2 regions of the Neoaquamicrobium sediminum genome follow, and region 2 is predicted to be linked to the other one. Evidence: riboswitches for the same ligand, from Rfam matches in the RefSeq annotation. Region 2 holds a riboswitch; the other holds the start of a gene.
The links. Region 2 has a riboswitch for cobalamin ahead of V1479_RS20395 (CbtB domain-containing protein). Riboswitches for the same ligand answer to the same signal wherever they lie in the genome.
Positions count from the first base shown of each region.

Region 1: it holds a riboswitch for cobalamin, as region 2 does, so the genes downstream of both, V1479_RS00055 (TonB-dependent receptor domain-containing protein) here and V1479_RS20395 (CbtB domain-containing protein) in region 2, are expected to answer to the same signal.

Region 1 covers NZ_JAZHFV010000001.1:1,676-15,910, reverse strand. Annotated here, with positions in the region: gene V1479_RS00075 (DUF6925 family protein) at 1-325, opposite strand, end outside; gene V1479_RS00070 (ABC transporter ATP-binding protein) at 339-1,112, opposite strand; gene V1479_RS00065 (FecCD family ABC transporter permease) at 1,109-2,110, opposite strand; gene V1479_RS00060 (ABC transporter substrate-binding protein) at 2,107-2,958, opposite strand; gene V1479_RS00055 (TonB-dependent receptor domain-containing protein) at 2,973-4,832, opposite strand; cobalamin riboswitch at 5,012-5,215, opposite strand; gene wecB (non-hydrolyzing UDP-N-acetylglucosamine 2-epimerase) at 5,259-6,383, opposite strand; gene V1479_RS00045 (ABC transporter ATP-binding protein) at 6,414-7,199, opposite strand; gene V1479_RS00040 (ABC transporter permease) at 7,216-7,998, opposite strand; gene V1479_RS00035 (glycosyltransferase) at 8,185-9,366, shown strand; gene V1479_RS00030 (hypothetical protein) at 9,350-10,099, opposite strand; gene V1479_RS00025 (glycosyltransferase family protein) at 10,269-12,413, shown strand; gene galE (UDP-glucose 4-epimerase GalE) at 12,424-13,416, opposite strand; gene V1479_RS00015 (TRAP transporter large permease) at 13,525-14,235, opposite strand, start outside.
Region 2 covers NZ_JAZHFV010000006.1:746,632-760,866, reverse strand. Annotated here, with positions in the region: gene V1479_RS20425 (GH25 family lysozyme) at 1-551, opposite strand, end outside; gene cobD (threonine-phosphate decarboxylase CobD) at 658-1,680, opposite strand; gene cbiB (adenosylcobinamide-phosphate synthase CbiB) at 1,700-2,665, shown strand; gene cobO (cob(I)yrinic acid a,c-diamide adenosyltransferase) at 2,662-3,276, opposite strand; gene cobU (bifunctional adenosylcobinamide kinase/adenosylcobinamide-phosphate guanylyltransferase) at 3,276-3,794, opposite strand; gene V1479_RS20400 (CbtA family protein) at 3,787-4,518, opposite strand; gene V1479_RS20395 (CbtB domain-containing protein) at 4,534-4,710, opposite strand; cobalamin riboswitch at 4,742-4,938, opposite strand; cobalamin riboswitch at 4,999-5,199, shown strand; gene V1479_RS20390 (DUF1636 family protein) at 5,237-5,677, shown strand; gene cobW (cobalamin biosynthesis protein CobW) at 5,674-6,711, shown strand; gene cobN (cobaltochelatase subunit CobN) at 6,715-10,056, shown strand; gene cobG (precorrin-3B synthase) at 10,053-11,240, shown strand; gene V1479_RS20370 (precorrin-8X methylmutase) at 11,237-11,872, shown strand; gene V1479_RS20365 (precorrin-2 C(20)-methyltransferase) at 11,869-12,594, shown strand; gene V1479_RS20360 (precorrin-3B C(17)-methyltransferase) at 12,591-13,367, shown strand; gene V1479_RS20355 (cobalt-precorrin-6A reductase) at 13,334-14,104, opposite strand; gene cbiE (precorrin-6y C5,15-methyltransferase (decarboxylating) subunit CbiE) at 14,103-14,235, shown strand, end outside.

The DNA.
Region 1 (14,235 bases), on a different contig from region 2:
CGATGTCAGGCCCAAGCTCGGTCAGCACGGCGCGCGCGGTGCGTCGCGCTGTCGCCTCCGGCATGCACAGGGCGACCGCCTGCGTCCAGCGATGGGCGCGCGGGCTCAGGGTCTCGTAGGCGAGGGGCACGATCTCGGCGACACGGTCGGCATCGATGCGGACACCGCCTCTCGATGTAGCTCTGGCAAGGCCGGCTGCGTCGTCAACCTGCGGCTTTTCCCCTTCGTCGTGATGGAACTCGGCGATCGCGCCGAACGTGCCCATGCTCCAGCCGGAGCGCCAGTCGCAAAGATGTTCGGCAAGGAGTTGCGGCAGCTGCGTCATTGTCTTCGCCTCGTCATTCGGCCAGGTCGAGCGGGTGGACGACGAGGCCGCCGCCGTCTTCGCCCAGATAGGCCTGGATGCCATATACGTCGCGCAGACGCGCAGCGGTGAGAACGTCCCGAGGCGGGCCATCGGCGACGATCGATCCGTTGGCCAAGAGAACCAGCCGTGAACACCAGCGTGCGGCGAGTCCAAGGTCGTGCAGGCACGCGATGACGCTCCGCCCCTCCTTGGCGAGCCCGGCAAACACGCGCATCAGCGTGATCTGGTGCGCGGGATCGAGCCCGGCCGTCGGCTCGTCGGCCAGCATCAAGGGCGCCTCCTGCGCCAGCGCGCGGGCGATCAGCACGCGCGCCTTTTCGCCACCGGAAAGCTCGGTGGCGCGGCGGGTTGCGAAGTCTTCGACATCCATGCGCCGCATAGCCTCACGTACCGCCGCTTCATCCGCCGCGCCGGGACGGGCGAAAGGCGGCAGGTGGGGCGCGCGGCCGAGGCCGACAAGACGCTCGACGGTTACCGGCCAGGCGATCTCGCGCTCCTGCGGCAGGTAGGAGACCAGCTTGGCGCGTTGCGCCGCGCTCATCGATGCGGCAGCCTGGCCGCCAAGCTCGATATTGCCTTGGGACGGCGTCAAGCCGAGGATGGTGCGCAGCAGGGTCGACTTTCCGGCCCCGTTGGGCCCGATCAGGCCGACGAATTCGCCTTCCTTGACCGTCAGTGCGACGTCGCGCAGCACGGTCTTGCCGCCGAGTTCGGCCGAAAGACTGGAAAGGGCCAGCAGCGTCACAGCATCCGCCTCCGTGTGCGCCAGACGAGCCACAGGAAGAACGGCGCGCCGACGATGGCGGTAAGCACACCGAGCTTCAGGTCGCGGCCGGGTGCGATCAGGCGGACGAGTATGTCTGCTGCAAGAAGCACTGTAGCGCCTCCCAGCGCGCTGGCTGGCAGCAGGCGGGATGGCACGGCACCAACCAGCGGCCGCAGCACGTGGGGCACCACAAGTCCAATGAAACCGATCGCGCCGGCGATCGCGGTAGCCGCGCCGACAGAAGCCGCCGTGCCGAACACGGCGAGGAACTGGACCCGACGCATGTCGACCCCCATGCTTGCGGCGGCATCCGAGCCCAGCGTCAGCACGTCAAGCGGCCGCGTCAGCATGCCAAGCATCACCCAGCCTGCAAGCATGAATGGGGCCGACAGCCACAGATGGGTCATCGATCGGTCGGTGAGCGAGCCCAGCATCCAGAATACGATTTCGGTAGCGGCGAAGGGGTTGGGCGACAGGTTCAGCACCAGCGATGTCATCGCGCCGGCAAAGGCCGAAATTGCTACGCCTGCCAGGATGATCGTGAGCGTGCCGCCGCGCTCTCCGGCCATGACGCGCAGCAGCAGCACAGCCAGCACGGCGCCCGCCAGGGCTGCAAGCGGCAGGCCGAGCGGAAAGGCAACCGAGATACCGGTGTAGATGGCGACGACGGCGCCCAGAGAGGCCGAAGCGCTGATGCCGAGGAGGCCAGGCTCTGCAAGCGGGTTGCGCAGATAGCCCTGCAGTACCGCACCGGAGAGACCGAGGGTCGCGCCGATCATCAACCCCAGCAGCGCGCGGGGGAGGCGTATCTCACGCATCACCAGGGTCAGCAGGTCGGCGTCGCCGGAAACAAGCGCCCTGATGCTCTCGCCGAAGCCGACATCCGCCGGTCCGGTGGTCAGCGACACGAAAAACAGCGCAAGCGTTGCCGCCGCAAGCGCGCCAAGCACCGCCGCATAGCTGATGCGATCGCTCATCGCGCGGCCTCTGCATGGGCATTCGCCGCATCGCGCAGGAGTCGCGCCGCCTCGAGCGTGAAGGGCGCGCCGCATATCCAGTAGCGGTCGGGAATGCGCACCAGCCGGTCCTGCGAGGCGATCGCTGTGAAGGCGGGATGCCGGAAATTCTGATGGGCGAGAGCTGGGCGGTCGTAAGTGCGTTCGCCGAGCACGACCAGATCCGGGTTGGCAAGCACGAGCTCCTCGAGTGGAAGGCGCTGGACGCCGACGATCCCGAGCCGGTCGGCGATGCTTTGCAGGCCTGCGGCCTCTATCACGGCGTTGGACAGCGAGCCGTCGCCGGACGTGTAGCTGTTGGCGGAATAGATCGCGACGGAAAGCGGCGGCGCCGGTTCGCGTGCCAGTTCCGCCAGCCCCGCATCGAGTTCCGCGATCAATTCATCCGCGCGCTGCTGCCGCCCAAGCAACTCGCCCATGCGGCGTATGTTGGCCCGCACGCCCTCGAACGTGCCTTCGGGGGCGAATTCCTCCACCCGAAAGCCCAGGCGCCGCAACATGTCGATGGTTGCCCGCGTGGTGAAAGTGCCGGCAATCACCAGGTCCGGCTGCATCAGGAAGATTTCCTCGCCGAGCCCGTGATTGACGACATAGCGTCCCGCCTCGTCGGCCAGCACGGACACGCCCGGATCGCCGGCAAGGTGCGAAACGGAGTGGAGCTGCCCCTCCGCGGCCAGCAGCATGGCGAGCTGGTCGGTGCAGACATTCATCGAGACGACGCGGCTTGGTGCGGCGTCGGTCGCCCGCGCCGGCGATATCCCCGCAGCAATTGTCAGGGAAACGGCAACTATGGCGCGGGCGATGAACACGGCGCGTTTCCCGATCAGAATTGCCGTGTCAGGCTCAAATTGATCGTCCGGCCCGGCGCGCGGTAGCCCGCAACAGTCTCGTACGTCTCATCGAACAGGTTCTCGACCGAGAACTTCATCGTCGACTTCTCATCGAAGCGATAGCTGGCGGAAAGATCGACCGTAACATAGTCCGGCGCCCTGGTGGTGTTGGCCACGTTCGAGTGCTTGGAGGCCACGTAGAGCACCTTGGCCGACAGGTCGAGCTTGTCGGTGGCGGCGAAGTTCAGCTCCGCGCCCGCCTTGAAGCGATCGCGGTTGGGGATATGGAGCCCGTTATCGAGATTGACCGGATCGCGCACGTCGAGGGTCACCTTGCCGCTCCAGCGCTCGTCGAAAGCGTGCCACACAGATGCCTCGAAGCCGGTGATGCGCGCACGCGCGACATTGAACGGGATATAGGTCGCCGGCATTGAGGCGATCGCGTCACGCAGCCACGTCTGGTAGAAAACGAGATCGACGCTGGTATCGGCGTTCGGCTGCCAGGCTAGCCCGACCTCGTAGGTCTGCGACTTCTCCGGGCGCAGGTCCGGATTGGAATAGCCAGGGTAATAAAGGTCGTTGAAGGTCGGGGCGCGGAAGCCCGTACCATAGGATGCGCGGCCGACAAGGCCCGGCACGAATTCGTAGCTGGCGCCGATATTGTAGGTGGTCGCATCACCGAACTGCTCGTTGTAGTCGTGGCGGATGCCGCTATCGACGGTAAGCGCGCCATAGTCGAGCGAGTATTGCGCGAAACCGGCTGCAAGCGTGCGGCCCGTGACGGCTAGCGGCAAGGTGGTGTCGACGCTTTCGCGATAGACCTCGAAGCCGCCAAGCAGCGTGTGGTCGACCAGTCCAGTCGTGAAGCTCTTTTCTGTCGATGCAAGAACGCCATAGCGGGTCGTGTCAAATTCGTCCTCGCCCGGCACGCCGTCACGGAAATTCGTGCTCAGGTCTACGCCGCTCGAAAATTCCACCGTCGACGACCAGTCGTCGGTGTGGTCGAAGGTTGCACCGGCCTTGCCAGCGAAAGTCGTGGTGTCGACCTCGTTGAAGCCGGGAGCGGTGGCGTCATACTGGCTGCGGCCACGCGAGAAGAGACCGTCGGCATAGAGCCGGCCCCAGCCGAACTGCTTGGAAAGCGAGAAATTGAACGAGCCCTGCATGAACCCGTCATCATCGGGTTCGTGCCCCCAGGTCGTCGGCAGGGTGAAGTCGTAGCCACGCGTGCCAAGGATGCCGCCGCCGACCGAATATTCGAGGCCGTCCACCTCGCCACGAAGGTCTGCGGATAGCTGCGCACCCCACGGATGGCTGACGCCCGCCGTCACGCTGCCGCAGAAATTGCGGCCGTCACCGCAGGCACCGCCGCGCTTGGTGATGATGTTGATGACGCCGCCCATCGCATCGGCGCCGTATTGCGAAGAATGAGGCCCCTTGGCGATCTCGATACGCTCGATCGCCGACAGCGGAATATTGAAAAGCGAGCTGGTGCCGCTTGTTGCCGCTGCGGTGCGCACGCCGTTGACCAGCACCAGCGTCTGGGTCGAGGACATGCCCCGAAGCTGCACGTTGGATGAAGCGCCCTGGCCACCGTAGCTGGTTATCGAAACGCCGGTGTAGCGCTTGAGCAACGACGGCAAGTCGGCCGCCGCCGAGCTTGCTATCTCCGCCTCGTCGACAACCGTCACCGACGACGTCGAACGGATCAGCGGCGTCTCGCGCCGCAACGGCGTCGTTACCACGATCGTGTCCAGAACGGTCGTGTCGTTGTCCGTACCGAGCGCGCTCTGCCCCTGCGCCGCCCCACATGCGAGCGCCAGCGCGCTTGCCGTCAAAATCCACTGTCTCATGTCTGTCCCCGCTTCCAGGCAAGGGCGCTACGCGCCCCGGTTTCATCAGAACCGCAGACGGTTTCAGGCTTGAGGCTTATGACGGGCGAATGCACATCGAACCCCGGCCGTTTCCGGCATGCGGCAACTTTCGATGTCACCGCGACGGACGACCGCGCTAGGACACACCCCGTATCCTGGCTTGGGTGACTGGAACGGCAGGTCTCCTGGCTCCCGTGTCATCGCCTCCTTCCACCTTCCCGGCCGATCGAGGCCAGTGGCATGTCCGGTAGTTGGCTCAACGGTTACAGTTGCGGGGGCAGCCGCGGCATTGGCCCACAAAGGCCGCACCGCGTTCCCATTTTCATCCGCCTCGCGGCGGAACCAGTTCCAAGATCGTGCTATCGCGTGCGAAGCCGCTCGTCAACGCAGTTGGATGCCGTTGGATCAACGGGAAATGCCGATCCTGATCGCTTCGAGGATCCGCTGGGCGGCCTTGCCGTCCCCGTAGGGGTTGGTGATTTCGCTGACACGCCTGTACGCCTCGGGCGAATCGAGAAGATGGGTCGCCTCACGGACGATGACGTCAGGATCTGTTCCGACCAAACGTGCGGTGCCGGCTTCTACTGCCTCTGGCCTCTCCGTCACGTCGCGGGTGACGAGCACAGGCTTGCCGAGCGACGGCGCTTCCTCCTGGATGCCGCCGGAATCGGTGATGATGAGGTGCGACCGACGCATCAGGTAGATGAACGGCAGATATTCCAGTGGATCGATCAGGAAGACGTCGTCCACGCCGGACAGGGTCTCGCGTGCGGCCTGCTGTACGTTCTCGTTCAGATGGACCGGATAGACGACCTGCACGTCGCCGCGCCTCGCCAGCCGCGCGAGTGCCTCGCACATGCGGCGCAGGCCACCGCCGAAGTTTTCGCGGCGATGCCCCGTGACCAGCAAGAGACGTTTGGCCGGATCGAGATAGGTGAAATCCGAGGCGATCGCATTTTGCCTCGCCGCGTCGCCCTCGATCAGATCGGAGGCCATCAGCAACGCGTCGATGACGGTGTTGCCGGTAACGGCGATGCGCGAAGCGTCGATCCGTTCGTCGAGCAAGGCTTGGCGCGCCTGCGGCGTCGGCGCGAAGAGCCAGCGTCCGACCACGTCGATGACGCTGCGGTTCATCTCCTCTGGCCACGGACGCATGATGTCGCGGGTGCGCAGGCCTGCTTCGACATGGCCTACCGGCACCTGATGGTAGAAGGCCGCCAGCGCCGCCGCCATGGCCGTGGTCGTATCGCCATGGACCAGAACGACGTCCGGCTTGTGCTCGCGGATCACCTTTTCCATACCCTGCAGCACACGCACGGTTATGTCGGTGAGTGACTGGCCGGGCGTCATGATGTCGAGATCGATGTCAGGCTCGATCCCGAAGATACCGAGCACCTGATCCAGCATCGTGCGATGCTGCCCCGTCACGCAGACGAGGGTCTCGAAAGCGGAATCGGCGCGAAACGCGGCCACGACAGGCGCCATCTTGATGGCTTCCGGGCGGGTTCCGAATACGATTGCTACCTTCAAGTGCTGCTCCGCGTTTCTAGCGCCGTGTCGTCAGGCAGCGGGCTGCTCGGCGGATGGATCGTCTCCGGTGGCGCCGCCGGTCTCGCTTGCCGTGAAGAAGGCGGATGCCTTCGGCACGGACCCCCTGAACGCGATCCTGCCCTTGCGCATCACGACCGCCCGTGTGCAGAGCGCCGACAGGACGGCCGTCGAGTGCGAGGCAACGACGATTATGCCGCCGGACGCTGTGAACGTTTCCAGTCGCTTCTCGGCTTTCGAATGGAAACGCTTGTCGCCGGCCCCGATGACCTCGTCTATCAGGAGGATGTCGGCCTCCAACGCGGTCATGAAGGCGAAGCCAAAGCGGGCACGCATGCCGGCGGAATAGGTGCCGACCGGCAGATCGAAGAAGTCGCCCAGCTCGGTGAAATCGACGATGTCCTCGACGACGTCGGGGATCCGCTTCGGGTCGAGCTGGTGGAGAGCGGCAAGCCGCTGGACGTTTTCCAGGCCGGTCAATCTCAGGTCGATGCCGGCGACCGTGCTGAAAAGCGTGAGGATCTTGCCGCTGTAGGTGCGGGTGCCGCGCGAAAGCGGGAGAATGCCTGCCAGCGTGCGCAGCAGCGTGCTTTTGCCGGAGCCGTTGTTGCCGATCAGACCGAGGCGCACGCCTTCGCGCAGATCGAGATTGATGTTGTCCAGCGCGCGCACGAATGTGCGGCTTTCCATCTTGAAGATGGTGCCGCCGAGCAGGTCGCCGACGCCACGCCCGCGGTCGCGCCCGCTGCGCATGACCGGGTAGTCGACGCCTGCCTTGGTCAGTTCGATGTGTGTCATCGCCGCAACCTCTTCGTCAGACCTTGAAGATCATCCACCTGCGCGTGACGCCGAAAAGCCAGATCGACGCGACCACCACCAGCAAGGTGAAGGAGCAGGCGTAGATATAGGAGATCGCCTCCGGTACGCGTCCGAGCGCAGGCTCGCGGACGACGGCGATCAGATGGGTGAACGGATTGACCATTGCGATAAGGCCTCTCATCCCGCCGCGCTCGTCGGCGTACCATAGAAGCGGGGTTGCGAAAAACATGATGCCCATGATCGAGTTCACCGCCTCTGCCAGGTTCGGCAGAAAGGAACTTACCACCATGAAGGTGAGCGCCGTCGCGAAAATGAAAACGACGGCGATGATGATTCCCGGTACGAGCAGCAGCATGGCTGCGTTGAAGGTCTGCGGATAGACCGCGAGGTATCCTGCAAAACCCAATATGGAAAAGGCGAAACGCACCGAGTGCTCCGTCATGAACCGCATGACGCAGGCCAGATAGGTGACGTTGCCGTTGCCAAGAATGATCTTGTTCCGCGTCAGGATGCCGTAGCCGGACGTAACTGCCGCCGAATAGAAGGCGAACAACGGCATGCCTATCGAGAGATAGCCGAAATAGTCGTGATGATTTGCCGCGACGGCCGGACCGAGCACGAGAAAGATCACGGTGACGCGCAGCAGCGACTGGAACGTGTAGAACAGCAATCCGAAACGCGTGCGGTGCATCGGAAGCTGAGCGTCGTGAAAACCGAACAGGGACCAGAACCGCCACGACGTGACGACGGAGCGAAATTCGGCGAGGATGGCTTGCAACGGCTGATACCTTGAATTCTATCCCGCTTGATGCGGCAGCGAGTGTCCCGCGCCGCGCCGGGACACCGTTTGCCCGACCATTGAGGCGGCTGCAAGGTATTTGTTCCCTTTCAAAGCTTCCCGGCCAACTGGACAGGGGCGGGGTCAGGGGCTAAGAGACCGCGTCGCCCACACAGCCGGGATTTCATGTCGCCACCGCAGGTCATCGTCGCATCCGCGCACCCCTACATGCCGGAGATGCGGCTGGGTACCTCCTATCTCGCCGAGGCGCTTGCCAACCGTGGCTGGGACGTCCTTTACCTCGACCAGCCAACCTCGCTGCTCCATCTCGTGCACCCGAGATCGAGCGGCATCGCTCGCAGGAAGCTGAGAAGCGCGGCCGAAACGGCGCGCGGCCGCGAGCAGGTGTTCGCCACGCCGGCCGGCGGCAGCGTCCGGCTCCTGAGCGTCGCGGCTTGGTGGCCACATGTGAACGTTCCCGTTTTTCGCAATGCCTTCATCCTCGATCGCTGGTGGCGCCATACCTACCCTTCGATCACGCGCTACGTGGCGGCCAGCGGCTTCTCGGACGCGCGGGCCCTGCTGTTCGACAGTCCCTATTTCCATTCGCTGGGCGGCGCACTGGGGGTGCCGACGGTCTATCGCTACGCCGATCGCATCCAGTGCTTTCCCGAGGTGACGCCGGCTCTGGTGGACAAGCAGCAGGCCGTGTTCCGCGACGCCGCGCTTGTCGTGCACACGTCCAAGGCGCTGCTCGACGACCTGGGCGGACGCGAGGGCAAGACGCTTTACCTGCCCAACGGCGTCGACATCGACCGGTTTTACGGCTCGTGGGACGAGCCGGAGGAGTTGCGGGGCATCGCCGGGCCGAGGATCATCTACGCCGGCACGATCGGGCCATGGTTCGACTGGACAGCATTGCTGGCGGCCGCGCAGGCCTCTCCTGATCTGCAATTCGTGCTGCTGGGTAAAGTCACGACCGATCTGCCGCAGGCCTTGCCCGGCAACGTCCATCTGCTTGGCGCGGTGCCTTTCGCACGGATCCCATCGTTCCTTGCCCATTGTCAGGCAGGTATAATTCCGTTCGACGCTGCCGCCATGCCGGAACTGGTGAACGCGATAAATCCGCTCAAGCTCTATGAATACTGCGCCGCCGGCCTGCCGGTGGTGAGTTATGCATCAGCCGAGATCGAGGCGGCCGCCGGCCACGTGCGGCTTTACCGGACGCCCGGCGAATTCGCGGAAGGTGTCAAAGCGGTACTCGCCGAGGAAACCGCGCCGGCACGCGAAGCGCGTCGCGCATGGGCGGACGGAACGTCCTGGCGACGGCGTGGCGAAGAGCTGGAGCGCGCTATTCTGGCGCTGTGAGGGCCTCGCTTGCGGCCAGGCGATCGATCGCAACATCGTCACGCTCGAGCACCACGTCGAAAAGCGGCTTTGCGCGCGAAAGCAGCGGAAAACGGTTCGGCTGTGACGGCTCGACCAGAACCGTTACGAGCCCCTGCCGCCGCGCCTTGTGAAGCATGGCTGCGGCCTCGACGGTAGCGGCTGGATCGCGCAGCGTGAAGACGTGGTGCCAGCCGGGCTGGCGAGCCAGTTCATCGGTGTCGATGACGAGATGGGTCGGCTCCAGCGTTCTCCAGTCGCCATCCCACCGGTCATAGGCGAGGCAGGCATCCTTGACTGCGCCGCCCCACCTCGTGGCGATGTCGGGTCCGATCACGCCTACGAGGCGCAGCAGATCGGCACTGGTCCCGTGCAAGGTCGCTTGCCGGATGATCCTGGTGCCGACAGGCGATTCCTCGACCCGCTTGCGCAAGAGGTCGGAACCCGACGCGCCCAGCATATCGTAAAATTCGTCAGGCCGCTTTGGCAGGGCAGGCGCGTGCGCCTGCATAGGGCGCATCGCCTGCCTGATCTGGCGCAGCAACTGCGGAATGCCGCCGATCCGGCGGTTCTTGGCGAAAGCAACGAAGGCGTTGCCGAGGCGGTAGCTGTGGGAGACGCGCAACTGCGTGTTCTCGGTGGCGAGTTGGCGATTGACCTTTTCCAGCTCCCGGAGATAGCCGCCGATTTCCCGCATGCCGTTGTCGGAGCTCATCAATACAACGTCCTTAAGCGCCGCTGCCGCGCGCGCATCGCCCGAACGGGCGGCATCGCGACCGGATACCGGTCCCGCGTGAAGGCAGGGGAGTTCCTTGCATCCTCGGGATGCTCTCTCTAGAGAGGCTGATGTCGCAGACATTCCTAGCGAAATCAAGAAGGCTCCCATGAAGGTCCTGGTCTACGCCAGCGTCGGACTCAACCTCATCGACGGCTCGACCATATGGGTCCAGAGCATCGTGGAAATCCTGTCGCAACAGCTCGGTTGCGAGGTGATCGTTCTCAGTCGCGACCCTCTGGCCGGCAAGGGCGTCGTACCGGCACTGGAGCGGCTCGATAATGTGCGCATCGTCTGCTACGGCGACTTCGAGGCAATCGCCGCCGAACATCCGAAACCCGGTGAAAGCACCGGAATCGCGAAGATCGTCGAGCATATCGACCAGCAGGAGGGTCTGGACCGGATCGTAGTGCGCGACATGGAAACCGCGCTGGCGCTCGTGCGCGTCGGTGCCCTGCGTGCGCGGGTCTGGGCTTATCTATTGGAAAGCCCGTCGCTCGACCTCGACGATGACCGTTCTGCACTGGCGGAACTGACGGAGAAAGCCGGAGGGCTTCTGGTCCAGTCCGATACGCAGCGGGGCCTTCTGGAAGCGGTCTTCAACGGCGCGGCAAACAAGGTGTCGGTCCTGCCGCCGATGGTCAAACCGGTGGCGGCCGAGGGGGCCCCCGCCGCATCGGGTCGCCAGCCCGTGCGCCTTGTCTATTCCGGCAAATATTCGGCCGACTGGAACGTGGAGGCATTCTTCGACATTCCGGCCGCATGCCGAGCAGCCGGGCTGGAAGCCACCGTGTCGATGATCGGCGACAAGGTCCACAACGAAAAGGACGATCCGGGCTTTCGTGCCCGCATCCTGGAAAAGTTCAAGTCGACGCCAGGCATCACCTGGCACGGTGCGATGGATCGCGAGGTCGCGATGCGGGAATCGGCAGGCCACGACCTCGGCCTCTGCTGGCGTACCGACGCGCTCAACGATTCTCTTGAAATCTCGACGAAGTTCCTTGAATTCGCGAGCGTCGGCGTGCCCTCCGTCGTCAACAGGACCGCCGCCTACGAGGCCCTTCTGGGTGCGGACTATGCCTATTTCGCCGAGACGATGGACGATGTGATTTCAGCCGCGCGTGGCGTTGCCACCGATCCGGGCCGGCACGACGCGATGCGGCAGCGCTGCCTGGACCTTGCCGCGGGCTTTACCTACGAGGCAGCCGCGCAGCGCCTGCGTAAGGCGCTGCTACTGGAAAGGCCGCGCCGCGCAGCGGCACAGGCAAAACCGAAGGTGATCGTCGCCTCGCACGACTTCAAGTTCATCGACACAGCGCTGAAACGGCTCGCGGAGGCAGGCGACTGCGAGATCGTGCGCGACCACTGGTATTCGGCCTCGACCCATGACGAAGCCTACAGCCGCTCGCTGCTGCGCGATGCCGACATCATCTTCTGCGAGTGGTGCGTGGGTCAGGCGGTATGGTACAGCCGCAACAAGCAACCGCACCAGAAGCTCTATGTGCGGCTTCACCGCTTCGAGGCGTTCAGGCCGTTTCCACGCGAGGTGGTCGGCGACGCGCTCGACGGCGTCATTGTCGTCAGCGACCATTTCCGCGACATCTGCGTGCGGGAATTCGGCTGGAGCGGCGAGCGGATCAGCGTGCTGCCGCAATATTGCCTGGCCGATCAGCTTCGGCGTGACAAGAATCCCGGCGCGGAAAAGACGCTCGGTTTCGTCGGCATCAATGGCTATCACCACAAGCGTTTCGACCGAGCCCTCGACATCCTGCGTATCGTTCGCCGCAGCGATCCGGAGTTCCGCATGCGCGTGCGTTCCGCAATGCCGTGGGAGTTCGAGTGGATCTGGAAGGACAACGCTCCTGAGCGCGAGGCTTTCGAAACGCTTTTCCGTCGGCTGAATGCCGATCAGGATCTGCGGGACGCAGTGATTTTCGACCGGCCGGGCGCCAACATGGCCGAATGGTATCGCAATGTCGGGTTCATCCTGTCGACGTCTGAAAGCGAGGGCTGCCACACCTCGGTCGCGGAAGGCATCTGTTCCGGAGCGGTGCCGATCGTCATCGACTGGCCCGGCGCGCGGTCGGTCTACGGCGACGCGGCGGTCTTCGAGACCGTCGAGGACATGGCGCGCGCCATTCTGGCTGTCGATGCCGGCGCGCGCGCGGGGATGACCGCGATGCAGGAGACGGGTGCGCGCGATTTCGACATCGCCCGTACGGTTGACCATCTGGCGGGATGGTTTCGCGGCTGACGGGCCGCCGTCAGTCCCGTTGGTTGCGGCGTGACAACGCGCTTTCCCATGAAAGCGCATGTCCGACGATCGTGTCGAGATCGTCATAGGCCGGCTTCCAGCCGAATTCAGCACGGGCAAGGCTGGAATCGGCGACGACGGCCGCGGCGTCGCCCGGCCGGCGTGGGCCCATCTCCACGGTAAAATCCTCGCCGGAAACGCGACGCACCGCGTTGATGACTTCCAGCACGGAATAGCCGTGGTTGTAGCCACAATTGGCGATGAGGTTGCCGCCCCCGGACCGCAGGCGCTGCAGCGCCAGAAGATGCGCAGCCGCCAGATCCGACACATGGATGTAATCGCGCACGCAGGTGCCGTCCGGAGTCGGGTAGTCGTCGCCAAAGACGGTCAGTGCCGGCCGCTTGCCGAGCGCGGTTTCGCTGGCGACCTTGATGAGATGGGTGGCGCCGGGCGTCGACTGGCCCGTGCGTCCGCGCGGGTCCGCGCCCGAGACGTTGAAGTAGCGCAGCGCAGTGTAGGTGAAATCATGTGCGACGGCAGCGTCCCGCAACATCAGTTCGCTCATCAGCTTGGAGGTGCCGTAGGGCGATTCAGGCGCAAGTGTCGCGTTCTCGCGCACCGGCTCTAGGCCGGCCGCGCCATACACGGCCGCGGTCGACGAAAAGATGAAGTGCTTGACCCCGCCGCGAATGGCAGCTTCGAGCAGGTTGCGGGTTTTGCAGGTATTGTTGGCGTAGTAGCCGAGCGGGTCGCTCACGGATTCCGGCACCACGATCGAGCCCGCGAAGTGGATGATGGCATCGACGGCATGGGTTTCGATCAGCGACGCGACCAGTTCCTGGTCACCAATATCGCCGACCACCAGCTCCGCTTCCGGGGCCACCGCCCATCGAAAACCGGTTGAGAGGCGATCGAGGACGACCACTTCCTCGCCTGCGTCGACCAGTGCCCAGACCATGTGGCTGCCGATATAGCCGGCACCGCCCGTCACCAAGACTGCCATTCGTTCAATCCTCGCCCACAGGGCTTCCATGCGCCATCGATGTCGCCGCCATGCAAATGGGGCCTGACCGTTATGACAACACCCGATTTCGGCTGAGTTAACGGCGCATCAGAAACCGCTGATATGCGGCAGCCAGGTCGAAACGGCCGGCACGAAAGTCAGGATGAGCAACACGATGACGTGAGCGATGAAGAAAGGCGGCATTTCGCCGACAAGCTCGGTCACGCGCAGCTTGACGGCGGATGAAACCACGAACAGCAGGCTCCCGACCGGCGGCGTGATCAGCCCAAGCGTCAGGTTCACGATAACGACGATGGCGAAATGGACCGGGTCGATGCCGAGCGAATGGGCGATCGGCGCGAGGATCGGTACCAGCACCATGACGCCGGGCAGCGGATCCATGAAGAGGCCGAAGGCGAGGAGCAGAACGTTGATCGCAAGCAGGAAGACGATCGGGCTCAGTTCCCAGCTCACGATGACAGCCGCAAGCGTCTGCGGAACGCTCTGGATTATGAGCACCCAAGCGAAAGCGCGCGCCGCTGCGAGGATGATGAGGACGGCGATGCTGACGAGGGCCGCGCGATAGATGATGTCCGGCAGGTGGCGCAGCTTAAGCGAGCGATAGACGAACATGCCACAAAGCAGCGCATAGAAGACCGCGACGACGGACGCTTCAGTGGGGGTGAAGATGCCGGTGCGGATGCCGCCGATGATGATAACGATCAGGAAGAGTGCGGGCAGCGCGTAGAGCGTCGTGCGAAGCATTTCGCGCGCGCCCGGCCGTGGCTCCGTGCTGCGGTAGCCGCGTTTGCGGCAGAT
Region 2 (14,235 bases):
TAGGCGCCGCGCTTGATGCCGGCATCCGCTGCGCCCTTCCAGTTCTTGGCAAACATCGGATCGAGATGGTCGCCGCCGTCTGTGGCCTTGATGAATGCGAAATTTGCGCCCTGGCTGCGCAGCCGCGCCCAGTCGATGTCGCCCTGCCAGCGCGAGACGTCGACGCCGTGCACCAGATGGTGCTGCGGCGTGATCTTGCCGAAGTCCATAGGCTTGGCATCGCTGAAGCGCTGGGAGATCACCTTGGGGCGCGGGCCGGAGGCAGGCGGCGCTGCGGGCCTCGACTGCGGCGCCACCATTGCCACCTGCTGCATGGCCGGGGTGTCGATCCTATCCGGCTCATTCAGCGCGGCGATCGCCGCCGGAGATGCGTCAGGATAAGCCGCCGCGGTGGCGCCGACGGCGGTCTGCGGCGTCACGGGGCGCACGATCGAGCTGGTCGTTTCATTCGACGGCTTGATCGACTGCAGCGCATCGATGGTCGAACCCGTGGAGCAGCCGGCCAGGACGAGAAGTGCCGCAAACATCGCGGTAGGTCGGAAAGGACGCATGAAAACTCGCACACAAAACTGGAGTTTGCAGGCAAGGGAACGCGCCGCCCTGCCCGCCTCCAGTCACGCTTAACGAAAAATCACCAACAATCACTGAATCCGAGCTTTAACCATGTTCGGTCCGCCCGACGGCCGTTGCCAGCGCATCGCCGAGGCGGCGGAATGCTGGCTCGTCTCCCGGCAGGCCGAAGCGCAGGGCCTGCTCGTCGAAATCGAAGCTGCGTACCAGCACGCCCTGTCGGCCCAGTGCCGCGCAAACAGCCCCCGCACCGGGCACGCGCACGAAGCGGTAGAGATCGGTGCCGCCAGAAACGGCCAACCCGTGCCGGCCAAGCAAAGCATCAAGCTGATCGGCGTCCATCCGGAGCCGTTCGCGCATTGCCTCCTGCCAACCGGTATCGGCAAGCGCGCACAGCCCGATCTCAAGCGTCGGACCAGAGACCGCCCAAGGGCCGAGCCGGCGGCGCAGGTCCTCCGCAAGCTTCGGTTCTGCTAGTGCGAAACCGAGGCGGATGCCGGCAAGGCCGAAGAACTTCCCGAACGAGCGCAGAACGACGATGCCGCCCGCCTCGACCTCCGGCGCAAGGCTCTGATAGCGGGGGCCGACATCCATGAACGCCTCGTCGACAACCAGCAAACCGCCTCTGGTTCGAAGGTGCGCGGCCAGTCGAAGCAAGTCGTCTCGCAGGCAGACACGCCCGTCCGGATTGTTCGGGTTGACGACGATCGCGACGTCGGCTTCGAACAGGGCATCGAAATCCCGCGCTTCAACGACGGCGTGGCCAGCCAGCGCCGCCGCGCGCGCGTGTTCGGCATAAGTAGGCGACAGCACGGCCGCCCTGCCGGGCCGCACCAGTCCGGCTACCAGCGGCAGCAGGGCCTGCGTGCCCGGCGCCGCGGCGATGAACGCTGCGGACGGCGCTTCATAAGCCTCGGCCGCCACCGCCGCGAGTTCATTGGCGCGGCTTTCCTCGGGTAGACGTGCAAAGACGCTGGCGGGCAGCTCGAACAGCGGATAGGAGTGCGGGTTGATGCCGGTGGACAGGTCGAGCCAAGGCTTCGGCGCGCCGGGATAGAGCCGCTCGGCGCGCGACAGGCTGCCGCCATGTTCCACCGCCCCGGATGCCATATCAAAGCCGCCTGCCGTCATGTTCGTCCTGATCGCTTTCCTTGCCCTGCTATTCGAAACCGCCGTCGGCTATCCCGACCGCCTGTTTCGCGCAATCGGACACCCGGTGACGTGGGTCGGTCGACTGATCTCATGGATGGACAGGCGCTTCAATCGCGACGTGGATCCGCCGTCTACCCGCCGGATGGCGGGCATCGTGGCGCTGCTCTTGCTGGTTGTGATTTCGGTCGGGACAGGACTGGTGCTGCAATGGTTTCTTGCCGGCTGGATCGGCTTCTTGCTGCTTGCAGTGCTCGCCAGCAGCCTGCTGGCCCAGCGCAGCCTTGCGGCGCATGTCGAGGCAGTTGCCGACGCACTCGAGGCCGGCGGGCTGGAGGCCGGCCGCGAAGCCGTCTCGCATATCGTCGGCCGCGACCCGCAGAGCCTCGATGAAGCCGGTGTCTCCCGTGCCGCAATCGAGAGTCTTGCGGAAAATTTCTCCGACGGCGTGGTCGCGCCGGCGTTCTGGTTGGCCCTTGCCGGGCTTCCCGGCGGCATTGCCTACAAGGCAATCAACACTGCCGACAGCATGATCGGCCACAGGACACCACGCCACCTTGCATTCGGCTGGGTCTCGGCGCGGCTCGACGATCTGGTCAACCTGCCGGCCTCGCGGCTTTCCGCGCTGCTTTTCTGCACCGCCGCCGCCCTGCTTCCGGGGGCTTCGCCGTCGGGCGCATGGCGGGCGGTCCGGCGCGATGCGCGGCGTCACAAGTCGCCCAACGCAGGCTGGCCGGAAGCCGCGATGGCCGGCGCGCTCGGCCTCGCACTGGCAGGCCCGCGCTCCTATGGCGGCGTTCTGGTCGATGACGTCTTCATGGGCGAAGGCGGCCGCCGCGAAGCCGACGCTGCCGATATCCGCCGCGCCCTGCGACTCTACCGGACAGCCGACGCGCTGCTGATCGGCCTCGCCGGCGTAGGCGCCGCAAGTGTGCTGGCTCTCTAGAATTCTATGCCCGCCTGCGCCTTCACGCCGGCGGCAAAGTGGTGCTTGACCTGCCCCATCTCGGTGACGAGGTCTGCCACCTCCACGAGTTCGGGCTTTGCGTTGCGTCCGGTGACGACGACATGCAGGTCCGGCCGGCGCGCCTTCAGGTTAGCCACGACACTGCCGAGGTCGAGGTAGTCGTAGCGCAGAGCGATGTTGAGCTCGTCGAGGATTACTAGGCCGAAACTCTCGTCGGCCATCATCTCCTGCGCCTTCGCCCATGCGCGCTCGGCCGCGGCCACGTCGCGGGCGAGATCCTGCGTCTCCCAGGTGAACCCCTCCCCCATCGCGTGCCAGACGAACATGTCTCCGAAGCGCTCGAGCGCCTGCGTCTCGCCCGTCTTCCATGCGCCCTTGACAAACTGCACGACACCGACCCGCCGACCGTGTCCCAGCATGCGCAAGGCAAGGCCAAACGCCGCAGTCGACTTGCCCTTGCCCGGCCCGGTATTGACGACCAAAAGACCCTTTTCGACCGTCTTGCCGGCGACCTCGGCGTCCTGCACGGCCTTGCGTTTCTCCATCTTGGCCTTGTGGCGCTCGGCTTGCTTTTCGTCGATCTCGCGCATCACTTCACTTTCATCGGCAGGCCGGCGACCATGAAGACCACGCTATCAGCGCGCGCCGCAACCATCTGGTTGAGGCGACCTGCAGCATCGCGAAACCGGCGCGCAAGCGCGTTGTCCGGCACGATGCCGAGCCCGACCTCGTTTGCGACGACAACCCAGCGCCCATGCGGGCTGGCGAGGGCATCAGCCAGCCGCTGCGATTCGGCCTCGACGTCACGCTCGGCCAGCATCACATTCGTCAGCCACAGGGTCAGGCAATCCAGAAGAACCGGACGACCCCCGGGCAACGCTTCCAGCGCGTCGACGAGGTCCAGTGGCGCATCGACGGTGTGCCATCGAGAATCTCGGCGCGCGCGATGATGGGCGATCCGCTCCGCCATTTCCGCGTCGAGGGCCTGCGCCGTAGCGATATAGGTCCACGGTGTGGGTTCTGCGGACAGCAGTTCCTCGGCGTGGCGGCTCTTTCCCGAGCGCGCGCCGCCGAGGACGAAAGTCAGCGTACCAGTCGGGTCAGGCAAGGCTGCTTTGCGGCTCGCCGAGCCCCTGCGCGAAACGCGGCCGCAGCACGCCAACCATGGCGCCGAGAGCCAGCCAGAAGACGAGGTTGGTCACGGTCACCGCCACAACAAAGCTGTGGTGGAGATGGGCCGGGACCAGCGTATCGTGGCTCTCCGGCTGCGGAGCGCCGATGACGTGCGGCAGCACGATCAGCACGGCACCCAGGGCCGCCAGCGCCGCCGACCGCGTCAGCGCGATAAGCGCGAGGCCACCGGCCGTGGCAATGACGACACCGATCCACCATGCCTGCCGCGCGAAGAGATCGGCGGCAGGCATGCCCGGCAGTTCGGGCGGCAGGCCTAGTCCGGGCGCAAGCGTGAACACCGAGAAACCAGCGAACCCCCAGAATAGTCCCTGCCGCCAGCCGGCGATCCCGCCAACCAGTTCGGATCCAACAACCAGCAGCAGGCTGAAGCCAATGCCGGTCACAATGGCTGCAAGGGCGGTGTAGAGGGTTCGTTCCAGCCCGTCGGCGGGCATCCAGGCCTCGTCGCCATGGCTGTGCCCGGCTGCACCGTGATCGTGTGATTCTTCAGCCGCAGCACCTTCTTCGCCGGTGCCTTCATAGGCTTCGGCTTGGAGAATGAGGGGAACCGTGAAGGCAACCTGCATGGCAGTCATGACGAGACCTGCGAGCAGGCCGGCGAGCGCCGCGACGAACACGACGTTACGAAAAATGGTCATGGCTTAACTCTCGTCTCAGTGGCAGGGAAATGCCATCGAATGGCGGTAGTCGTGGCCGGCATTGTGCACCACCTCCATGTGGGAGAAGCCCACAAAGCCGGTGATGAAAAGGCCTAGAAAACCTGCGAGCGAGAGTTGCAATAGGCGCGACTGCGACGATGTCGCAGCAATTGCACCAGATGAAGTAGCCATGATTCGTCCTTTCCCCTCCACCCGAGGGAACGTGTTTCGATGGCCGGCGGCAGGTCTCCTGGCTCGCGGGTCACAGCCCTTCCCCGCCTTCCCGAAGCGAATGCTCCAGTGGCTTTTGGGGAAAGGCTCTCCGCTTACAGTTGCGGGGGCAGCCGCGGAATCGGGCGCTGTTGGCCCTCACCGCATTCCCTCTGGTCCCTTGCGGGAACCGACGACGTATTCACCATAGCGCAATCATCGGCTGCCGCAACCTTCAATCGAGCCGCGTTGACAGCCTTACCTCGGGCGACCTAAATGGACGCCGACGGTCCTGTCGCCGCGAGGTGACAGGCTAAGAGGGAATACGGTGCGCTTTCGGGCAAATCCGTAGCTGTCCCCGCAACTGTAGACGGATAGTTCCTGTCGAATGCCACTGAAGCGGGTGCTTCGGGAAGGCGGCAGGAGCAGCGATCCGTGAGCCAGGAGACCTGCCGTCGCAGACCCAATCCTGACCGCCCGGCGGGTGTTCCCGGGCAAGGAGCGCAATGTGACGGACATAATTTCCGGCGAGTTGAAGCCGGACCTCGATGCCTCTTCGGCAGATAGCGAGACCGCGTCCGCGGTCACCATCATCGTCTGCAGTTCCTGCCGCTATCCAGGCACGCCGGCCGAAACCTTTCCACGACCCGGATCGGCGCTGGCCGACGCCACCCGCGAGGCCGCAGCAGACAGCACGGTCGACGTCAGGCAGGTCGCCTGTCTCGGCAACTGCAAGCGAGGCCTGAGCGCCGCCGTGCTGCGCGCCGGCTCGTGGAGCTACATCTTCGGTGAACTCGACACCGACAACGCCGCAGACCTCGTTGCGGGCGCGGAGCTCTTTGCCGGCTCATCCGATGGTTTCATGCCGTTCCGCAATCGGCCCGAAGCGCTCAAGCGCGGCCTCATCGCCCGCGTCCCCACAGCAGCCAACCTTCAGGATCTCAAATGAACACTTCGGTCCAGCGCATCCCCTGCACGGTCATCACCGGCTTTCTCGGCGCCGGCAAGACCACGCTTATCCGCAACCTGATCGAGAATGCCGGCGGCAGGAAACTCGCCGTCATCGTCAACGAGTTCGGCGATGTTGGCATCGACGGCGAAATTTTGCGCGGCTGCGGCGTCGAGAACTGCTCCGAGGAGGACATCGTCGAACTGGCGAATGGCTGCATCTGTTGCACCGTCGCCGACGATTTCGTGCCGGCTCTGGACAAGATCCTGTCGCGCGGCACGCAGGTCGACCACATACTGATCGAGACGTCGGGCCTCGCCCTGCCCAAGCAGCTGGTGCAGGCGTTCCAGTGGCCTGCCGTGCGCAACCGCGTCACGGTGGACAGCGTGGTGGCGGTCGTCGACGGACCCGCGCTTGCCGCGGGCGAGGTGACCGGCGACCGCAACGCGCTCGAACAGCAGCGGGCCGCGGACGAATCGATCGACCACGAAGACCCGGTAGAGGAAGTCTTCGAGGATCAGGTCGCCTGCGCGGACCTGATCGTGCTGTCCAAGAGCGACCTGCTGGACGATGCCGCCAGACGCCGGGCCGAAGCAGCGGTGGCCGAGCACCTGCCGCGCGCGGTCAAGATCGTAGCCGTCGCAAACGGCCGCATTGATGCCGGAGCGGTCCTCGGTCTCGGCCTCGCCGTCGAAGACGACATTGAGAACCGCAAGACGCACCACGATGACGAGGAAGATCACGAGCACGACGATTTCGACTCCTTCGTCATCGAGCTTCCGGCGATCGCAAGCCCCGAGGAGCTTGCCCGCAAGGTTGCAAGCGCTGCTGAGGCTGAGAACGTCCTGCGCCTGAAGGGGTTCGCCCATGTCGAGGGCAAGCCGATGCGCCTGCTGGTACAGGCTGTTGGGCCGCGCGTCTCGCATCACTACGACCGCGCCTGGGAAGCCGGCGAAGAGAAGGCGACACGGCTCGTCGTGATCGGCCTGAAAGGGCTCGACCGCGCGGCGGTGGAGCGCCTGCTGGCCGCCTGAACCATGCACATCCTCGCGACATCTTCGGCCTCTCTGGACGACCTGATCGATCCCGTCGATCTGGCCATGCAGCCGGCGGAGATGATCGCGCTGTCCTTCTCCGACAGCGACCTTGCTGCACTTTCACGGGCTTGGAAGGCCGCCGACGGCGCGTTGCCCTCGCTGCGGCTGGCGGCCTTGCGCGACTTGCGGCATCCGATGTCCGTCGACCTGTGGCTCGATGGCGCCGGCGGGAAGGCGAAGGTGGTGGTGGTGCGCCTGCTCGGCGGCCACGACTACTGGCGCTACGGCTGCGACAGGGTGGCGGAAACCGCGCGGCGAAACGGCATCGCACTTGCGCTGCTGCCGGGCGAATGCCGCGAGCGCGACGAGCGGCTGGCCGGGCTCTCGACTATTTCCGACGTCGAGTATGACGCCCTGCTGGCCTGTTTCCGCGAGGGAGGGTCGGACAATCTCGCATCGGCGCTGCGCCATATGGCGCGGCTGGCCGGCCACGCTGTCGAGGCGGCGACGGCGGCACCCATCGCGAAGGCTGGCTATTATCTGCCGGGCGACGGTGTCGTTACGCCCGAGCAGGTCGTTCCGGATGGCAGGCCCGTCGTGCCGCTGCTGTTCTATCGATCGATGCTGCTGGCGGACGACGTCGCGCCCATCGTTGCGCTGGCGAATGCGCTTGCGGGGCGCGGTATCTGTGCTCTGCCCATTTTCGTTGCGAGCCTACGCGACGACGCGGCGCGGGCTCTGCTCAAGGACGCGGTGAAGCGTTTCGCCCCGTCGCTACTGGTCACCGCGACGGCTTTCGCCACCGGTGCCGAACCCGGCGAGCAGAACATCTTCGACGAGATCGGCCTTCCGGTGTTTCAGGTAGCGATTGCCACGACGAGGCGGGATGCCTGGGCGGAAGGCCAGCGCGGTCTGGCGCCGCCAGACCTTGCGATGCATGTGGTCCTGCCGGAACTCGACGGGCGGCTTATGGCCGGCGCAATCTCCTTCAAGCAGGCGGCCGAACCAGACGCCCAACTGGCGTTGAGACCCACGGTCAACCGGCCGGAGCTTGACCGGGTCGCGCAGGTGGCCGCCCGCATCGAGGCATTCGTCACGCTGCAACGGACCCCGCCCGCCGAGCGCCGTGTGGCGATCCTCGTTCCCGACTACCCGGCGGCGGCCGGCCGTACAGGTTATGCCGTCGGCCTCGATGTGCCGCAAAGCGTGCTGGAGATGCTGCACAACCTGAAGAACGCCGGCTATGCGGTTGAGAAGATTCCCGCTTCAGCGCGCGAGCTGATGCGGCTGCTTAAGCGCGAAAGCGATGCACTTGCGCTTGATGTCTATCGGGGCGCACTTGCGAGCCTGCCTTCCGAATCCGCGCAGGCGCTACAGGAAACATGGGGTGATCCCGAACACGATGCGCCGAACGGCATGTTCGGCTTCCGCGCAGCCCGGTTCGGCAATGTCACCGTCGCGCTTGCACCTGATCGCGGCCGCTCCGCCGACAGGCGCGTCGATTATCACGATCCGGCTCTTCCGCCACGCCATGCCCTCCTTGCATTCGGCGTCTGGCTGCGCGAAGCGCTTGGCAGCCACGCATTGGTGCATGTGGGTGCGCATGGCACGCTCGAGTGGTTGCCGGGCAAGACGGTCGCGCTGTCGAACGGCTGCTTCCCCGAGATCGTTGCCGGCGCGCTGCCGGTCATCTACCCCTTTATCGTCAGCAATCCCGGCGAGGCCGCACAGGCCAAGCGGCGCATCGCGGCAGTCACGCTCGGGCACCTGACTCCTGCGCTGGTCGGCGCGGGACTGACACAAGAGCAGCAGATGCTTGAGCGGCTGGTCGACGAGTACGCACAGGCCGACGGGCTCGACCGGCGGCGGCGCGACCGGCTGGCCAAGCTCATCGTGGAAACCGCAGCCGAAACCGGCCTTGCCCGCGATGCTGGGGTTTCCACCGACAATCCCGACGAGGCATTGCTGCAGATCGATGCGTGGCTCTGCGACCTCAAGGACTTCGCGGTCAAGGACGGATTGCACATCTATGGCCGCAGCCCGGACGGGGAAGTCGACACGGTGCGCAAGGCCAGCGCCGAAGCGGAGCGAAAAGCGTTGTTCGCCGCACTCGACGGCCGACGCATTGCCGCCGGCCCCTCCGGTGCGCCGGCGCGCGGCCGCACCGATGTCTTCCCCACCGGCCGCAACCTGTTCACGGCCGATCCGCGCACGCTGCCGACGCCGACCGCCGCCGCGCTCGGCGAGGCAGCGGCAAAAGAGGTCGTGCGCGGCTACATGCAGGACCATGGCGACTATCCGCGCGCGATGGTGATCGATCTGTGGGGCTCGGCCTCCCTGCGTACCGGCGGCGAGGAAATCGCGCAGGGGCTGGCGCTGATGGGCTGCCGCCCGCAATGGGACCATGCGACCGGGCGCGTCACCGGCATCGAGGTGCTGCCGCCTGCCGCTATCGGGCGCCCGCGCGTCGACTTGACCTGGCGTATTTCCGGCCTGTTCCGCGACATGTTCCCGACCCAGATCGCATTGATCGACGCAGCGGTCGCGGCCGTCGCGGCGCGCGACGAGGCCGCTTCGGAGAACCCGCTGGCCGCTGGCCGCCGCTCTGGTGATGCGCGGCCCGTTCGAATCTTTGGGTCCGCACCCGGTACCTATGGCTCCGGCATCGAGGAGAAGCTCGCAAGCGGCGCATGGGACGAGCGGGCGGAACTTGGCCGCGCCTACCTCGACGCCGCCAGCCATGCCTATGGCGGCGCGGATGGCGAGGGCTTGGCCGCGCCCGGTGCGTTCGCGGACCGTATCGCGGGCGCCGACCTGCTCGTGCATGTCAGCGACGACCCCGGACGTGACATACTCGAAGGGTCTGCGGACGTCGCCTTTGTCGGCGGCTTCGCGGCGGCAGTCGCCGCACTCGGCGGCAAGGCCGACATCGTCATGCTCGACGTCACCGATCCGGTGCGGCCACGCGCCCGCTCCGTCGTTTCCGCCGTGACGCGTACCGTCCGCGCCCGCGCGCTCAATCCGCGCTTCATCTCTGGCCAGATGCGCCACGGCCCGCGCGGCGGCGCGGAATTTGCCGAGACTGTGGATCGTCTGGTGGGTTTTGCCGAAACGACGGAAGCGATCCCCAGCAACCTGCTGGAAGATGTGCACGACGCCTATCTCGGCGACCCTGCGGTGCGCGCCTTCCTGCTCGACCAGAACCCGGCAGCCGCGCGCGCCATCGCCGAGCGGTTCGCGACGGCACGCCGGCGCGGACTCTGGCATCCGCTGCGCAATTCGGTCGACGAGGATCTGGCCGCGCTCATCGCCGAGGCGCAGGCGCTGGAGCAGGCCGCATGAGCACCGACCTGCACCGGGGTGCCTGCCCTTCCCTTTCCGCGCCCATGCAGACGGGCGACGGACTGCTTGCACGGCTCAACCCCGCCGACGGCGCGCTGACAGGAGACCAGCTTGCCGGTGTGGCGGATGCAGCCCAAGCGTTCGGAAACGGCCAGCTTGAAATCTCCGCTCGCGGCAACCTGCAGATCAGGGGACTGACGCGCGCTTCGGCGGGTGTCCTTGCAGATGCGGTTGCGGAGTTGGGCATCGCGGTTCACCCAGGCATAGAGGTGCGGACGGGAGCCTTGGCCGGACTCGACACCGCGGAGATTGCAGACCCCCGCCCGCTCGCCGAAGCGATCCGAAAACGGGCACTGCCGCTTGCCGACCGGCTCGCGCCCAAGCTGTCGGTGGTGATCGATGGCGGCGGCGCCCTGCCTCTCGATGAACTTGTTGCGGATGTGCGGCTCCGCGCCATCTCGGCACGCGAGTGGCTAGTGGAAGCAGGCCGCACGGTGGCCGGCACCGGTGGGCCGGACGCGGCTGTCGATGCGGCGATCTTCGTGCTCGACCATCTATCCCAACGCGGCCCCGGCGCGCGCGGTCGCGACCTGGACGACGCCGCGATCAGCGCGGTTTCCGCCAGCCTGAAACCCGCCCCGCAAAGAGCCTCGGCGCAAGCGACGCTGCCGGTCGGGCGCTTTCCGTTGCGCGACGGCAGGATGGCACGCGGCATCGCGCTGGCTTTCGGCCAGATCGATGCGAGCAGCCTCGGAACCCTTGCACAAGCGGCGGAATCGGAAACGGTCTTCCGGCTTGCGCCCGGCCGTGGACTGCTGGTGCTGAACATGTCAGAGGCCGAAGAACGCACGCTGGTCGAGACCGCCACCCGGCTTGGTCTCGTGACCGAAGCGAGCGATCCCAGGCTGCGCATCGTGACCTGCGCCGGGGCGCCAGCGTGTGCCTCCGCTCATCTGGCTACCAAGGCGATCGCCGCTGCCCTGGCAATGGAGATACCGGATGGAAGCGGGATCGTTCATCTTTCCGGCTGTGCCAAGCAGTGCGCCAACCCGCGACGGGCGGCCGCGACCCTGATCGGCGGGGCGCAAGGCTACGAAATTGAAACGAAGGACGACGCAATGCGCGCGCGGCTTAAGCGCATCGCCGAAAGCCATGGCGCTGCGGCGCGGAGACGGAGTGCATGACGGCAGCGAACGACTACATACGCGATGGAACGGCGATCTACGAAAAATCCTTCGCCATCATCCGCGCAGAAGCCGACCTGTCGCGTTTCAGCGTCGCGGAATCGGATATCGCGGTTCGCATGATCCATGCCTGCGGGCTGGTTGAGGCAGCCGAAGCCTTTCATTTCTCGCCGGATTTCGTGTCTGACGGGCGCAAAGCCCTGACGGGCGGCGCGCCGATCCTGTGCGACGCCGAAATGGTGGCCCATGGCGTCACCCGTGCCCGCCTGCCGGCCGACAATGCCGTGATCTGTACGCTGCGCGATCCGCGCACCGCCGAGCTTGCCGCAAGCATGGGCAATACGCGCTCTGCCGCCGCACTTGAACTCTGGCGCGATCACCTTGCCGGAGCGGTCGTCGCCATCGGTAACGCGCCGACGGCACTGTTTCATCTACTCGACATGCTGTCGGCCGGCGCGCCGAAACCCGCTGCGATCATCGGCATGCCGGTCGGCTTCGTCGGTGCTGCCGAATCCAAGGACGCACTGGCCGAAGGCAGCCACGGCGTGCCGTTTGCCATCGTGCGCGGACGGCTGGGCGGCAGCGCGATGACGGCCGCTGCGATCAACGCACTCGCGAGGCCGGGACTGTGACGGGAAGACTCATCGGCGTCGGGACCGGTCCGGGCGACCCGGAACTGCTAACCTTGAAGGCGGTGCGCGCACTGGCGGAGGCCGACGTGATCGCCCATTTCGCCAAGCGCGGCAATTCCAGCAATGCGCGCCGCATCGTGGCGGGGCACTTGCGACTGGGCGTGGTGGAACTGCCGCTGCTCTATCCCGTCACCACCGAAATCGCGCGCAGTGACGACGCTTACGGCTCGGCGATCGGCACGTTCTACGAGGAAGCCGCAGCCTCGGTTGCCGCACATCTGGAAGCCGGCCGCAGCGTCGCCGTGCTGAGCGAGGGCGATCCTCTTTTCTACGGCTCCTACATGCACCTCCACGTGCGCCTTGCGAACCGTTTTCCGACCGAGGTGATTCCGGGCGTCACGGCCATGTCCGGCGCCTGGTCGGCGGTTGGCGCGCCCATCGCCCAGGGCGACGACGTCCTATGCGTGCTGCCCGGCACCCTGCCTGACGATGAGCTCGCACGGCGCCTTTCGGCTTCCGAGGCGTGCGTCATCATGAAGGTCGGGCGCAACCTGCCGCGTATCCGTCGCGCGCTCGACATCGCCGGACGGCTCGACGAGGCAATCTATGTCGAGCGCGCCACGATGGCGGAAATGACGTTTGCCCGGCTGTCCGAACGGCCGGACGATGCGGCTCCCTACTTTTCCATCGTGCTCGTGCCGGGATGGAGCGGGCGACGATGAATGAGCAAACGACCACAGGCCGGCTGACCGTGGTAGGGCTTGGGCCGGGCAGTCCGCGCCAGCTCACGCCCGAAGCTCACGCGGCGATCGAAGCATCCAGCGACCTGTTCGGCTACGGTCCCTATCTCGACCGCATCGCGCTGCTGCCGGGCCAGACTGCACACCGCTCCGACAACCGGGAAGAAATTGCGCGTGCTTCGGCGGCACTCGAACTGGCGGCAAGCGGCCGCCAAGTAGCCGTGGTTTCCGGCGGCGATGCCGGCGTCTTCGCCATGGCAGCAGCCGTGTGCGAGGCCATCGAGGCAGGGCCAGAAGCCTGGCGGGAACTGGAAATTTCGATCGTGCCGGGCGTGACCGCGATGCTTGCCGTGGCTGCCAGTGTCGGCGCACCGCTCGGCCATGATTTCTGCGCGCTGTCGCTGTCCGACAACCTCAAGCCCTGGGAAACGATTGAACAGCGCCTGCGCGCGGCTGCTTCAGCCGGCTTCGTGATCGCGATCTACAATCCGGTCAGCCGCGCAAGACCTTGGCAGCTCGACAGGGCGTTCACGATCCTGCGAGAAGAGTTGCCCGAGACCGTGCCGGTTGTCTTCGGTCGCGCAGCCGGCAGGGCTGACGAGAAAATGACGTTGACCGATCTGGCGAGTGCCGAGGGCGCGCTCGCCGACATGGCGACCTGCGTGATTATCGGCTCGCCCGAAACGAGAACGGTCGCGCGCAATGGGTTGCCGCCGCTCGTCTATTCGCCGCGATCGGCAGGCAGGCCGACATGATCGCCTATGCGAACAATAGCTTCATCCAGGGTCGCCGCAGCATCCCCAACCGGCGGCTGCGGCCTAGAGACCATGACGACAGGCAGGCCAAGCTGGCGCGCAGCCGCGATCTTGCCGTAGGTGGCCTCGCCGCCGCTGTTCTTTGCAACGATGATCTCGATGCCGTGCTCAAGCAAAAGCGCGTGTTCGTCGGCTTCCGCAAAGGGGCCGCGGCCGAGGATGTAATGCGCGCCGGCGATCCGCTCGACCGTGTCCACCGGCTCGACGCTTCGCACGATGTAGCGGTGTTGCGGACGGATAACGAAGCGACCGGCTTCCTGCCGTCCGATGGCGAGAAACACCGTGCGCGGCGCTTCGCCGAGCAGAGCCGCCGCGTGATCGATGTCCCGGGCGGCGATCCAGTCGTCGCCGGGCTGCGGCTCCCATGGCGCTCGCTCCAGCCGCACGAGCGGCACGGCGGCCGCACGCGACGCCTCAACGGCATTGGCGGTGATACGTGCGGCGAACGGATGGGTGGCATCGACGAGCAAATCGACCTGCCCTGCCCGCAGCCACTGCGCCAACCCCTGCGCGCCACCAAAGCCGCCGACGCGTACGTCTCCGTGCTGCTGCAGCGGATTTTCCGTTCGCCCGGCGAGCGACAGCGTCACGCGCATATCTCCCCGCGCGACGAGGCGTCGGGCAAGCACGCGTGCCTCGCTGGTGCCGCCGAGGATGAGAACATGCGGGATGGCCATGACGCCATCTAGAGAAGACAGCGCCGCACGCGCAACCGCAAAACCCTGGCTGAGCATCGTCGGCATAGGCGAGGATGGCCTAGCCGGGCTCGGCGAGGCCGCTCGTACTGCAATCGCTGAAGCTGCATTCG